Regions from separate parts of the Rothia sp. CCM 9419 genome, predicted to be linked through region 2. Evidence: predicted binding sites of a transcription regulator. Region 2 holds the regulator's gene; each other region holds the start of a gene.
The links. The regulator HrcA, encoded in region 2, represses chaperone genes, less so after heat shock. The targets are predictions, from matches to a motif close to TTNGCACTCGNNNNNNNCGAGTGCNAA.

Region 1: groL (chaperonin GroEL) is a predicted target of HrcA. The motif match lies at 2,017-2,043, and genes of this name have one in related genera.
Region 3: groES (co-chaperone GroES) is a predicted target of HrcA. The motif match lies at 1,586-1,612, and genes of this name have one in related genera.

What each region holds. Positions count from the first base shown of each region.
Region 1 covers NZ_JBLXXY010000001.1:288,140-291,423, reverse strand. The annotation lists gene ACN08W_RS01430 (oxidoreductase) at 1-42, opposite strand, end outside; gene groL (chaperonin GroEL) at 235-1,857, opposite strand; gene ACN08W_RS01420 (LytR C-terminal domain-containing protein) at 2,123-2,671, opposite strand; gene ACN08W_RS01415 (DUF3263 domain-containing protein) at 2,789-3,055, opposite strand; gene ACN08W_RS01410 (uracil-DNA glycosylase) at 3,178-3,284, shown strand, end outside.
Region 2 covers NZ_JBLXXY010000002.1:301,700-304,983, reverse strand. The annotation lists gene ACN08W_RS03290 (DUF3097 family protein) at 1-792, opposite strand, end outside; gene hrcA (heat-inducible transcriptional repressor HrcA) at 918-1,928, shown strand; gene dnaJ (molecular chaperone DnaJ) at 1,996-3,120, shown strand; gene ACN08W_RS03275 (16S rRNA (uracil(1498)-N(3))-methyltransferase) at 3,139-3,284, shown strand, end outside.
Region 3 covers NZ_JBLXXY010000004.1:108,647-111,930, reverse strand. The annotation lists gene groL (chaperonin GroEL) at 1-1,156, opposite strand, end outside; gene groES (co-chaperone GroES) at 1,193-1,486, opposite strand; gene ACN08W_RS05180 (THUMP-like domain-containing protein) at 1,720-3,012, shown strand; gene ACN08W_RS05175 (glutamate--cysteine ligase) at 3,080-3,284, shown strand, end outside.

The DNA.
Region 1 (3,284 bases), on a different contig from region 2:
GATTCCGCTAGAAGCACCTGTAATAATGATGACTGCACTCATTGTTCTTCCTTCATCAATCCATCGTACGTTCAGAATACTCTTTAATTCCCACTTTTTCCTTCTCTAAGAGGAAGAAACCAGCCACAACGCCTGAGGGGTTTTCCCTTTTCCATGCTAAAAGACGGTGCCCCGATACCAGTAAAGTATCGGAGCACCGCCCCACAAAGAATTTTCAACGTATCGTTGAAAAAATTACATCATGCCGCCCATACCAGGATCCATAGCAGGTGCAGCACCAGCAGGTTCAGGCTTGTTAGCAACAACAGCCTCAGTGGTCAAGAAGAGACCAGCGATAGAAGCAGCGTTCTGCAACGCAGAACGAGTCACCTTAACAGGGTCGTTGATGCCAGCAGCCATCAGGTCTTCGTACTCACCGGTTGCAGCGTTCAAACCGGTACCAGCAGGCAAACCGCGAACCTTATCAACAACAACACCGGGTTCTAGACCAGCGTTGGTCGCAATCTGCTTCAACGGTGCGTCGATAGCAACCTTGACGATGTTTGCGCCAGTTGCCTCATCACCGGTGAGTTCAAGCTTCTCGAAGGCTTTAGTGCCAGCCTGAATCAAAGCAACGCCACCACCGGCGACAATGCCTTCTTCAACAGCTGCCTTTGCGTTACGAACAGCATCTTCAATGCGGTGCTTACGTTCTTTGAGTTCAACCTCAGTTGCAGCACCAGCCTTGAGAACAGCAACGCCACCGGCAAGTTTAGCCAAGCGCTCCTGAAGCTTCTCACGGTCATAATCAGAATCAGAGTTAGCAATCTCGCCACGAATCTGAGCTACGCGACCTTCAATAGCAGCTGCGTCGCCAGCACCTTCAATGATGGTGGTCTCGTCCTTAGTAACAACAACCTTACGTGCAGAGCCAAGAAGGTCAATAGTTGCTTGGTCCAACGACAAACCGACTTCTTCGGTAATAACCTGTCCACCAGTCAAGATAGCGATATCTGCCATCTGAGCTTTACGACGGTCACCAAAGCCAGGAGCTTTGACAGCAACAGACTTGATAGAACCACGCATCTTGTTCAAAACCAGTAGTGCAAGAGCTTCGCCCTCAACATCTTCTGCGATGATAAGAAGTGGCTTACCAGCCTGCATAACCTTCTCAAGAACAGGGACAAGATCTTTCACATTAGAGATCTTGGAGTTCACAATGAGAATATAAGGATCCTCAAGGACTGCTTCTTGACGGTCTGGGTCAGTGACGAAGTATCCGGAGAGGAATCCTTTATCAAAGCGCATACCTTCGGTGAGCTCAAGCTCTAGGCCAAAAGTATTGGACTCTTCAACAGTGATGACGCCTTCTTTGCCGACCTTTTCCATAGCTTCTGCAATGAGCTTACCAATTTCGGTGTCGCCAGCAGAGATAGATGCGGTTGCAGCGATTTCTTCTTCAGTCTCAACTTCTTTAGCAGAAGAAAGAAGTTCAGCGGTAACCGCTTCAACAGCTTTCTCAATACCGCGCTTGAGGCTGAGAGGATCTGCACCAGCAGCAACGTTGCGGAGGCCTTCACGAACAAGTGCCTGAGCAAGAACAGTTGCAGTAGTGGTACCGTCACCAGCAACGTCATCGGTCTTTTTAGCAACTTCTTTGACCAGCTCTGCGCCGATCTTTTCGTATGGATCTTCGAGTTCGATTTCTTTAGCGATAGAAACGCCATCATTGGTAATCGTGGGAGCGCCCCAAGACTTTTCCAAAACAACGTTACGACCACGAGGTCCGAGAGTAACCTTCACAGCATCTGCTAGGGTATTCAGACCCTTTTCAAGGCCACGACGTGCCTCTTCTTCAAAAGCAATGAGCTTTGCCATTATGCTTAATCCCTCCTGGACTAAGAAAGTATTTTTCTCTCAGTTGTGCCCGCGACGGACGATGTTCTATAAGCCATGCTCTTCACAACTTATAAAGACATCTCACAAGATGAAAGTAGATATTCTCAAAGCTACCTACCGCGAATCTAGCACTAGGATTTAGCAGTCGGAGACTTTGAGTGCTAACAACAATTTTGACACCTCAAAGCACAGAGCGCAAACCTCTTGAAAGAACAAACACACTTAATCGCCCATAGCGCACAGATTACGGGGCAACGGCAGGAAGATAATCAGAGGCAAGAACAACATACAACGGGGAAGAACCAGAAGAACGCTCTTGAATATAACCAATACCTAACGCATCAGCCAAAGTATTAGCCTGCTGCTCATAACCGGCAGAATAAAACACTGTCGAAACATACACAGGCGTATCCTTCCAATTCTCTGTCACGGGCACAGGATAGCCTAAAGCCTCCACACGCTGAGTCAGTTCTGAAGCAGCACCCGTATAGGCCGAAGAGTTATAAACCTCAACCTTAATATCAGCAGGATCAGTAGGAGCATAAGTTGGAGTCACAGCGCTTTCTGAAGCAGTAGCACTCGCAGAGCCTGTTTCAGAAGCCACCGGAGAAAGAGTGCGTGGCTGAACCACAAACATGACTGCACCCACCAGAAGCGCAAGCGCACCAGCAACAACGATCAGAAGAGTCTGCCTCGTAGCATGAGCATTACCTAGGGGCTCACCACGATAAGCACCACGACGTTTTGAATTTTCAGGTACGTCGTCGAATTCATCATGAGGATACGAGTTCACATTAATCTCCGATAGCTACAAGCAATAGTTCTTCCATCTAGAGTACACAGGCTACAACCTAAAAACCCTTTTATTTTCCGTGGACTATCATCATAAAGAGCTCAAGACACCGAAAATTCAGGGCTTAGAATTGTCGCGTTGTTCCCTTAACCGACGCATCAACGCTGGTTCCTGAGCAATGACACGAGGAGAATCTATCAGTTCGTTAAGAATCTGATAATACGCTGTTGGATTTAATCCTAAACGTTCTCGAATCACTCGTTCTTTCGTCCCAGGATAACGCCAACGCTGCTTCTCTAAAGCAATCATCTTTTCTTCTTGTTCTGTTAACCCCGTATCGATAGTGTGCTGAGGAGCGTCCAACTCAGAAGTATCTTCGTGCATATCACTCCCCGACCTTCCTTAAAACGGTATGATAAAAAGCCCTATTGTATCTTATGTGTTCTGCCTAAAAATACACATATGGTGACGCATAGCAACCATTCAAACGGTGAGAACGGAATCTCATGCCCGCTTTACCCCTTAAAGAAATTATGTCTCCAGACTGGGCTGAAGCCCTAGCCCCAGTAGAACACAATATCCGTGCCATGGGTGATTTTCTACGGCAAGAGCA
Region 2 (3,284 bases):
ATAAGAGTTCACTCGTCCTAGAATCTTTTTCCATGCCTGAGCAACATCTTCTTGACTCGCGCAGGGCAACCCTAGCCTTTTGAGTACACCTTTTTTCCATTCTTCTTCACGAGGAATAACTGGCCATTTTTTTATTCCTAGTCGTTGAGGACGTACAGCCTGCCAAATATCAACAAAAGGATGTCCAACAATCTGCACGTTATTCCTAGCACCAGGTATCTGTAATGTCTGAGCCACAATGTGGCTTTCTTTAGAACCTTCTACTAGATGGTCAACAAGAACACCTAATCGTCGGTGCGGTGCAGGGCAAAACTCACGAACAGCATCAGGCAAGTCATCGATACCGTGTAACGGTTCTACCACAATACCTTCAACACGCAAATCATGTCCCCACACTTTTTCAACCAGTTCTGCATCGTGGATACCTTCAACCCAGATACGTGAGGCGCGGGCAACTTGAGCAGGTGCGTTCTCTACAGCAATAGATCCCGAACGACTAATTTTTGGGACACTACGAGTATTCTTTGCGCGAGGTGGTAGGACTTTGACAGGAGTCCCTTCAAGAAGAAACCCAAAGCCCAAGGGAAAAGTTTTAATTTTTCCTCGATAATCTTCTAATCCCACCATGCCTTCAGCGCCGATACGCTCATACGTTTTAGCAATCCCAACCCAACCACTATGAACGTCTTCAAGGAGCATTCCTTGAACCAGATGAACTTCTTGTATCTCTGGTTGCCTTCTTTGGTGTAGTTGGTTGAGTTCTTGAGCACCCCACGCATAGTAATTTTCCATAGTAAGTATTTTATTCCATTAGCCCTGAGCGTACGCGCTAGGGTTTTGATAGGTTTCAGTACTACAGTTACATTGGCACTTAAAGTGCAGTAGTGCTAATTTCTCTCTATTTCAAGGTAGGTTCCGTGACGCAATCTCGTCAGCATAAGATCCTCCAAGCAATCGTTGAGGACTATATCAGTTTCCGCGAGCCGGTGGGGTCTAAAGCGCTCATCGAACGCCATCATTTAGGCGTTTCTAGCGCCACGGTTCGTAACGATATGTCTATCCTTGAAGAGCAGGGTCTTATCTCAGCACCGCATTCGAGCGCGGGACGTATTCCCACAGAAAAAGGGTATCGTTTCTTCGTGGACGAGCTTTCTAACCCTCGCCCTCTTTCAGCTGCACAAAAACGAGCGATTCATCGTCTTTTAGATTCTTATGACAGCATCGACGAAATACTTGCACAGACAGTTAAAATACTGTCACAGCTCACTCAGCAAGTTGCTATCCTGCAATATCCTTCAGCACCAGAAAATGTTGTGCGACATATTGAGCTGATACCTGTTGGAGAACATCATGTAACGGTAATGTTGATTAGCAACTCTGGGCAGCTCACCCAACGACTAGCGCAGGTTGAACGGTATAGGGAAGAAGAGCTTGAGTTGCTTCGAACTCGACTCATCGAAAAATGTCAGCAACAGAAATACCATGTTGCGCGAGCTCTCTTATCATCGTTCTCTTCATCTCATCATGCCCCTCATAGCTTAGAAAATGGTGTTCTTGACGCTCTAGGGCAGTTGCTATCCCCACGGGACACCTCAAAACTTCTGATTGCTGGAACGTCATATTTGGCGCAATCGACAGAAGATTTTAGTACTAGTATCGCCCCTATCTTAGAAGCTTTAGAAGAACAAGTAACAATGTTGCACTTACTAGCTGAGATGGCTCAAGACCCACGAGGATACGCTGTGCGTATTGGCACAGAAAATAGCGCGGCGCCTCTTGCCGAGACGTCTATCGTGACTTCCGTATATAGCTCGCCTAGTTGTACCGCTAAGCTTGGGGTTGTTGGACCAACCAGAATGGACTATGCGGGCAGTACCGCAGCGGTACGAGCTGTAGCAAAATATCTTTCAAAAATTTTGGGTAGTTAGTTCTCAACGACTAGAATTTCTACAAAATACTTTCAACACATAGCAACACACGATAAGGATGATGTGAGTGAGCAGTCACTATGAAACATTAGGTGTTTCCCCTGATGCAAGCCCCGAAGAAATTAAAAAGGCATACCGTAAAAAAGCCCGCCAGCTTCACCCTGATATTAACCCTTCAGCAGAAGCCGCCGAAGAGTTCAAGCGCGTATCCCATGCCCACGATGTTCTCTCAGACCCGGATAAACGACGTATTTATGACCAAACCGGAAACGAAAACGGACAGGCACAAGGTGGTTTCGGGGGAGCAAACTTCGGAGGATTCGGTGGGTTCTCGGATATTTTTGAGACCTTCTTTAACCAACCGCAACAGGGACCTACGAGCCGAACACGTCAGGGTCAAGACGCTCGCATTACGGTTCGTATCAACCTTGAAGACGCCGTATTTGGTGCAGAAAAACCTATTACCGTTGATACCGCAGTAACCTGCGAAAAATGTGATGGTGACGGTTGCGCTGAAGGAACAGCCCCTGTCACCTGTGATACCTGCCGCGGACAAGGATATATGCAACGACAAGTTCAATCTATCCTTGGAACTGTAGTACAGCCTGTCGCGTGCCCATCTTGTAATACTTTCGGGACTGTTATTCAAAGCCCCTGCCCAGAATGTTACGGTGAAGGACGAGTCCGAGAACGGAAGCCCATCACCATTAAAATTCCGGCTGGTGTTTCTTCAGGCGCGCGTATGCGTCTAGCTGGTTATGGTGAGGCTGGTACAGCAGGCGGACCAGCAGGAGACCTCTATGTGGATCTTCGCGTCAATCAACACGACACTTTTACCCGCGAAAATGATGACTTACATGCCACCATCGCTATTAGCATGGCGGCAGCTGCTCTCGGCACTGAAGTAACCTTAGAAACTTTTGATGGTCCACAAGTAGTAACTATTAAACCGGGTACTCAATCTGGAGATATTGTCACTCTGAAAGGCTTAGGCGTCACTCGCTTTGATCGGGCAGACCGCGGCTCACTCAAAGTCCATGTTCAGGTCAAAACACCCACAAACTTGACAGAAGAGCAACGCGAAATGCTTCAGCAATTTGCTCATAGTCGTCAAGAAGATCTCAAAATTAGTGAAACAGTCCGAGAGAAGCACGGTTTCTTCTCACGTTTTAAAGAACGCTTCGACCGCTAAAAGTACAAAGGATATTCTGTGACCTCACCTATTTTCTATGTTTCCTCTGATGAACTTCAATCAGCAACTCCTGGGCAACTTATCGCCGTGCAGGGGGTCGAAGGGCATCATGCTAAAGTCGTGAAACGTTTAGAAATAGGTGAGGCCATAGACCTCGCGGATGG
Region 3 (3,284 bases), on a different contig from region 2:
CTTCGACCTCGGTTGCTGCACCAACTTTGATAACTCCAACACCACCGGCAAGTTTTGCCAGACGTTCTTTGAGCTTTTCGCGGTCCCATTCGGAGTCGACTCGCTCAATTTCTGCGCGGAGTTGGTTGACTCGTTCAGCGACGTCTGCAGAGCTACCGGCACCTTCAACGATGGTGGTGTTGTTTTTGGTGACGGTAACACGGCGTGCTGAGCCGAGCTGGTCGATAGTGACTGAGTCAAGGGAGATTCCAAGTTCTCCGGTGATAACGGTTCCGCCGGTAAGAATTGCAAGGTCTTGCATAATTGCTTTGCGGCGGTCGCCGAAGCCAGGAGCCTTAACGGCAACGACGTTGAGGTTTCCTCGAAGCTTATTGACGACGAGGGTGCTAAGAGCTTCTCCGTCTACGTCTTCTGCGATGATGGTCAGCGGTTTTTTCGCCTGAACGATTTTTTCTAGCAGTGGCATAATCTCAGCAACAGTTGAGATTTTGCCTTGGTAGAGCAGGATGAGGCTATCTTCGAGGACTGCTTCTGCACGATCAGAGTCGGTAACGAATGATGGTGAGAGGTAGCCTTTGTCGAATTGCATACCTTCGGTAATTTCCAGTTCAATTTCTGTGGTTGAACCGTCTTCGATGGTGATGACGCCGTCTTGTCCGACTTTGTCGAAAGCTTGGGCAAGCAGTTCACCAATTTCTGGGGACTGTGCTGAGATAGCCGCTACGTGTGCAACTTCTTCGCCTTGAACGTCTCTGGCGTTTTCAAGGAGTCGTTGGGAGACAGCGCGAACAGCTGTTTCGATGCCTCGTTTGACTTCTCCTGGTGCGGCACCAGAGGTGACGTTACGCAGACCTTCAGAAACAAGCGCTTGAGCGAGTACGGTTGCAGTAGTTGTACCGTCACCTGCTACATCGTTTGTTTTGGTGGCGACTTCTTTGGCGAGCTGAGCGCCAAGGTTTTCGTATGGGTCTTCTAGTTCAATTTCACGAGCGATAGATACACCGTCATTAGTAATGATAGGTGCGCCCCACTGCTTATCAAGAACTACATTGCGCCCGCGAGGGCCCAACGTCACTTTGACAGCATTTGCGAGTTTATCCACACCAGCTTGCAGGCTCTTGCGAGCTGCGTCATTGAATTCAAGCTGTTTTGCCATGAATTCTTAGCTCCTTTGTATTGTGTGCGGAAAAGATTATTTGTTGACGATAGCCAATACGTCACGTGCGGAGAGGATGAGGTAGTCTGCTCCGCCGAAGGATACTTCGGTTCCGCCGTATTTGGAGAAGATGACGATGTCGCCTTCTGCTACGTCAACGGGGATGCGGTTGCCTTTTTCGTCGGTGCGTCCAGGGCCAACTGCGATAACTTTTGCTTCCTGTGGCTTCTCTTTAGCGGTATCAGGGATAACAAGTCCAGATGCGGTGGTCTGTTCTGCTTCGAGAATCTGGACAACTACGCGGTCTTCGAGTGGTTTGATGGAGGACATTTTTGCTCCTTGATGTTCTTTTAACATTTCTGATGTTTGAGCTAAGTAGTGCTTTGAGGGAGTTTCGTCGTCGCGGTGCCGATACTTCTTCAAGAATTATTAGCACTGTCAGCTCTTAAGTGCTAACACAAACTTTAGAGCCGTACCCTAGAGAAGGTCAAGAAAACCCGCCAGTTTCGCACACAGCGCATCTATAATATGAGCTCTAACCAAACATAAGGACACTGACGACTATGAGCACCTCTGTACATCCGGCACCAGCAGTTGAAGAAACTCAAGAAGAGTTAGAAGCAATTGCTTTGTTCGTCCCCTATAACGATAGTCATGCGCTTAATCATGCGACGCAATTACGAGCACAAGGCTTTAGCGCAGATAGTGTCCATAAGATTTTGACTCAAGCAAAGAACAGAACAAAAGCTCTTGAAAAATTTGGGCAACAAGCTCACCAAATGCTTTTAACCGAAGCTGGTTATGAACAGTCCACTCGTCAAGCTGTTGCGATGGTACATGCACAGCGCTTTGCACAAGCACAGATTGATTCTGTCGCAGATTTAGGGTGTGGTATTGGTGCTGACTCACTCAGTTTTGCGCAGGCGGGGTTAGCCGTTACTGCTGTAGAGATTGATCAGAGAACAGCTAGCTATGCCCAATATAATCTTATGGGTTTTCCGTCGGCACAGGTTTTTTGTGCTGATATAGAACAGCTTGATTTAGCAGCGATTCACCAAACTTTTGGGCGCCAAATTGACGGGTTATGGCTTGATCCTGCACGGCGAACTGTCCAGCATGGTAAAACGCAGTCACGCACTTTCGATGCAGAAGATTTTTCTCCGCCTTTATCGTTCATTCGAAAATTAGCACAAACAGGAATTGCCATGGGCGTCAAAATGGGGCCAGCTATCCCCCACGATCAGATACCTGAAGAATGTGAAGCTCAGTGGATTAGCCATCAGGGATCTGTCGTTGAAGTGGTGTTATGGTTTAACGCGTTAGCACGACCTCACGTTAAAAGAAGCGCGCTCGTTCTTGATAGTGACCCTTTTGAACCATCGGTTATCACTGAGGTTTCTAGCCCTTACCATGAATCTCACAGCCAGCAACAAGCATCTGAACCTCTGTATGAGGTCAAAGAATATATTTATGAGCCAGATGGTGCTTTAATTCGTGCGCATCTTCTCGGCGAAATTATTCGTACCACCGATGCAGAACTTATTGACGAACATATTGCGTATCTCACCAGTTCTTCTCCCCTGCAGGTTCTCGGGCTCAAAGGGTATCGTGTAGAGCAGGTGCTTCCTATTAACGATAAACACCTCAAACGGTGGGTACGCGAGAATAACATCACCACTCTCACTATCAAAAAACGAGGGGTAGATATTTCTCCCGAACAACTACGTATCAAGCTCCTAGGACATCACAAAAATACTAAAAAATCAGTGACAGGACGTAGCGGAACACTCATTTTAACGCGGATTGGAGAGGGTAAAACCTCTCGACGGTTAGCGTTGGCTGTCTCACCTTTATGACGTCATAAGTTCGTAATTCTTCTTTTCTGTCCTACCATGGAAAAACACCATCACAGGTAGGAGAACAATGATTCCCTTCGCACCGTCTGCACCATCCACATTGGGTATAGAGTGGGAGCTTGCCCTTGTCGACGCCAAAACACAGGAGCTATGCTCTCGGGCTCAAGAAGTACTAGCACGAGTACAGCAGAAGAACCCCGAATTATTGGATGCTACTGAGGGTGCTCATCTCACCGGAGAGTTTCTCGATAATACCCTAGAACTTGTCACCG